DNA from 2 places in the Phytobacter diazotrophicus genome. Region 1 is predicted to be linked to the other one. Evidence: predicted binding sites of a transcription regulator. Region 1 holds the regulator's gene; the other holds the start of a gene.
The links. Region 1 encodes PurR, which represses purine synthesis genes. Its sites were predicted from a motif close to CANGCAAACGTTTGCNTG; they were not measured.
Positions count from the first base shown of each region.

Region 2: the regulator PurR is predicted to act here: its motif matches at 1,431-1,448, upstream of ACS0RQ_RS21720 (nucleoside-specific channel-forming protein Tsx).

Region 1 covers NZ_CM125428.1:2,388,122-2,390,324, reverse strand. Annotated here, with positions in the region: gene cydH (cytochrome bd-I oxidase subunit CydH) at 70-159, opposite strand; gene purR (HTH-type transcriptional repressor PurR) at 458-1,483, shown strand; gene punR (DNA-binding transcriptional activator PunR) at 1,500-2,203, opposite strand, start outside.
Region 2 covers NZ_CM125428.1:4,443,790-4,445,992, reverse strand. Annotated here, with positions in the region: gene ACS0RQ_RS21725 (hypothetical protein) at 1-271, shown strand, start outside; gene ACS0RQ_RS21720 (nucleoside-specific channel-forming protein Tsx) at 414-1,292, opposite strand; gene ACS0RQ_RS21715 (SadB/YajI family lipoprotein) at 1,589-2,131, opposite strand.

The sequences.
Region 1 (2,203 bases):
AAGACTATTGCTAATTTGATGACAATCGAGGGGTGAAACGAGGGAGAGAAGCCTCTCCCTCGGGATAAATCAATGCAGTGCGGCAGTCAGCCCGGCAGCAACAATCAGGGCAAGTACAATCACGGTAGTCATTAAAGAAAACTTCAGGTCGGTGCTCATCAATTTTTCTCCTTATTAATTTCCACACAAAAAGTGATGTAACGCATTTTTGCACAAATAAACGTAAAAATCTTGCAGGATTTAGGGTGATACACGTTTTAGCACTTCCCCTTTTGGTCAAGATCAGACAAAATTCGACGCTAAATTTATTAGCGTACCGGCCATTGACTCCCCTCCTGACGTCCAGTGTCTTTTTCCCGGCGTATTGCAATCCCTTCTATGGGTACAGGGTGATGGAAGGCAAACGTTTACCTTATGTATTATCAGGAGTTTACGATATGGTCTGGAGTAAGATCTGATGGCAACGATTAAAGACGTAGCGAAGCGAGCAAACGTTTCCACCACAACCGTATCACACGTAATTAACAAGACGCGTTTCGTTGCAGAAGAGACGCGTAACGCCGTCTGGGCGGCGATTAAAGAATTACATTACTCCCCCAGCGCGGTTGCCCGCAGCCTGAAAGTCAATCACACCAAATCTATTGGCTTGCTGGCGACCAGTAGCGAGGCGGCTTATTTCGCTGAGATCATCGAGGCGGTTGAGAAAAATTGTTTCCAGAAAGGCTATACCCTTATTCTCGGTAACGCCTGGAATAACCTGGAAAAACAGCGCGCCTATCTGTCCATGATGGCGCAAAAACGTGTGGATGGCCTGCTGGTCATGTGTTCTGAATATCCGGAATCGTTACTCAGTATGCTGGAAGAGTATCGCCACATTCCCATGGTGGTCATGGACTGGGGCGAAGCAAAAGCCGATTTTACCGATACAGTCATCGATAATGCCTTTGCCGGCGGCTATATGGCTGGCCGTTACCTGATTGAACGCGGCCATCGCGAAATTGGCGTTATCCCAGGCCCCCTTGAGCGCAATACGGGCGCAGGCCGCCTGAGCGGGTTTATGAAAGCGATGGAAGAGGCCCATATCACCGTGCCGGAAAACTGGATCGTGCAGGGTGACTTTGAGCCGGAGTCCGGCTATCGCGCCATGCAACAGATCCTGACCCAGTCCTCTCGCCCGACCGCGGTGTTCTGCGGCGGCGATATTATGGCAATGGGCGCGTTGTGTGCGGCAGACGAAATGGGCCTGCGCGTGCCGCAGGATATTTCGGTGATCGGTTATGATAACGTGCGTAATTCGCGTTTCTTTACCCCTTCACTAACGACCATTCACCAGCCGAAAGACTCGCTGGGGGAAACCGCGTTTAACATGCTGCTTGACCGTATCGTGAACAAACGTGAAGAGTCACAGTCGATTGAAGTGCATCCGCGCCTGATTGAACGCCGCTCGGTTGCCGATGGTCCGTTCCGCGACTATCGCCGTTAATCCTGCCGGGAGCAGCTCACTCCTGCTCCCGCAGCCATTCCCTGTTCAGCGTTTCGCTGTCGCCCAGATAACTCAGTAACCAACTCAGCGCCGGTGAGGCATCATTCTGCTGCCAGGTCAGACAACAGGCGGCGTCCGGAAAGGGGTTTTCCAGTGCCAGCGCAACCCACTCACCGCGATCGATCCACGGGCGGGCGAAATGCGCAGGCACCATCCCAATACACAGTCCGGCTGACAAACAGGCCGCAGATGACTCCCAGTCCGGGGCGACAACCCGTTTCTGATTATCCAAAAGCCAGGTGATGCGTTTAGGCAGCGAGCGGGAAGTATCTTCGCGTACCAGTGAGGGCCAGTTGCGCAACGTATCATCACTGAGCGGTGATACCATTGTCGCCAGCGGATGATGGCGGGCAACCACGCATTTCCAGCTCAGCATGCCCATATCGCGGAAGGTATATCGGCCACCGACCGGAATCGCCTGGGTCGCACCGATAGCCAGTTCGACACGCCCGTCGGCCAGCGCATCCCACACGCCGTTAAACACCTCCTGGGAGACCAGCAGTTCGACATCGCTAAAATGGCGATAGAAATCGACAATCATCTGGCGCGTACGTTCCGGTTTGACGATGTTATCGACCGCGATAGATAACTGCCCCCGCCAGCCGTTGGCGATTTGCTGGCATTGTTGACGGGTGATCTGCATTTTTTTGATAACAGAAC
Region 2 (2,203 bases), 2.1 Mb from region 1:
ATGCATGATGGCGCTGATGATGCTTTTTAGCGCGGGCTTTGCATTGAGCGCGGGCGACGTATGGCGCTGGCATGCAGTTTGCGGGGCGCTGAAAAGTATGTTTTCCGTCCTCTGCATCCTCTGTGGCGCACTGCTTGGCGGAAGTGACCTGGCTATTCAACTGACACGCTTATGCTCATCTCGGGTCAGCGACTGGCTGCGCCTGCGCAGGCGGCTTGAAAAATTGCGTCAGGAACAGCAGCACCCACCTTACATTCAGGAGATTTGGTAATGTTCGCTACCTTTCCCCGGCGCAGCCTGTGCGTGGCGCTTTTGTTCGCGCTCGGTTACTGGCTGAGCCCGTTTACTGTTTAAAAATAAAAAAGGCACCGACGCAAATCGCGTTCGGTGCCTGATTTTAAGCCCAAAAGCGCTTAAAAGTTGTAACCCACAACCAGGTATCCACCCCAACCCGTAGAGCGTACGTTCTCTTTCATCCAGACCAGGTCGGCATCATTATTCCACTGACCACCATTGTGCCAGTAACGCGCAACAGCAGAGTAGTGCCAGTGATCGTAGCTCAGAGACAGGATGTGGCTGGACGCGATAGAGTTGTTGGTGCGCTGCTTGATGCCGTTTTCAGCATACGCGCTCTTATCGCCCAGATCTGAACCCCAGTCAAAGTTGGTGAAACCGATATAGCTCAGGTTGCCGCCCCACAGGGAGGTGATCGGCACAAAGTATTTCACTTTGAAACGGTAGCCGTCCCAGTCGTTCTGGTTTTCTGCACCGTAGTTCTGCCACTGGTATTTCGCGTACACGTTCAGAGACAGGCTCATCGGCAGACCGGTATCAATGTCAGTACCCAGACCCATATACCAGGTGCTCTGGCGGCCGGATGCGTTGCGACCCATGTCGTAGATGTAGTTGTTCGCGAAGTACCACTCTTTGAACGGGCCAAAGCTCAGGTCGGTACCGGTCAGCTTATCAATTGAGAAGCGCGGTTCGATTTCCATGAACAACGGAGAGCCATGGTTCCAGATACCTTTTGCGTCAGTGTTACCACCGAAGAAGACGGGTGCATCGGCATAGCCGTAAAAATCGAACCAGTCTTTTTTTGCAAATGCTTCATATTCCAGATAGGTATCGTTACGAATCTGCGGTCCGAAGCGGGTGTGATAGCTACCTACCACGTTAACGCTCTGGTGCCACCAGTCAGACACGTATTCCGGTTTGCTGTTATCCGCTGCATTCACGGAGAAAGAGGTCGAAAAAGCCAGTGCAGCGCCGGCTGCGAGTAATGTTTTCTTCATAATTATGCCACTGATAAGAGATCCCTTACGGGAATGAAAGAATGCACGCATTGCGTTTCTAAATATTTCATGTTTCTGCGGGCTTATTATAAGTATCCTTGCTCACAAAAATATGTGTTGTTTCACATTAATGAAACACACGTAATCGATTGCGTTCACGTTTGCGCGTATTAAGCAGCGGGGATTGTACTGATGATCATCATTGTTGCCAATAAATGACACCCGCCAGATTCTCATCCGGCGGGTGTTCAGACGTAACAAAGTGTGAATAAGAGCGACGGCGTCGCCGGGGAAAATTATTGTGGAGTGGCGGGCTGAATATCGTGGATGCGAACGAAACCTAACTGATCCGGCGTGATGCCATTGAGTTGTAGCGCGACGTCAACATCACTTGGCGCGAGCGTACTGGCCGGAGCACTAATAAGCTGGTTTTGTACGTTAACTTCCTGGAAGCTCTGCGTGGTGCCCTGAATTTGTCCCCACTCAACGGTGCCGCTGAATGCCGGGAGTGGATCGTTAGACTCCCCCTGAATTCGCAGCGTGGCCCGCGTGCCGTTCGCATTTGGCGTGATGTCTTTCAACGTCATACGCAGCATACCGATCTGGCTGTTCAGCCGGGCAGGGGTATTGGAGCCGGGTAGCAGGTAGACACCATTGGTGGATTTAGCATTCAGCGCGTTTTGCTGAGTGATTTTCACCGTCTCTTTGTTCAATTTGGCCATTTCATTGTTCAGTGTGCTGACATTCTGATGCAATTGGCGGACCTCGCTTTGCTGTGCACAGGCGCTAAGGGCGAAAACGCTTCCCAGTAACAGGGATCTTAGGTAACGTCTTGTCATTCTGTCTGTTTCCTTGAAGATGAGGATGTTCTTTATGGTAGATCGCAACGGCTGCGTTGCCATCGATCCATT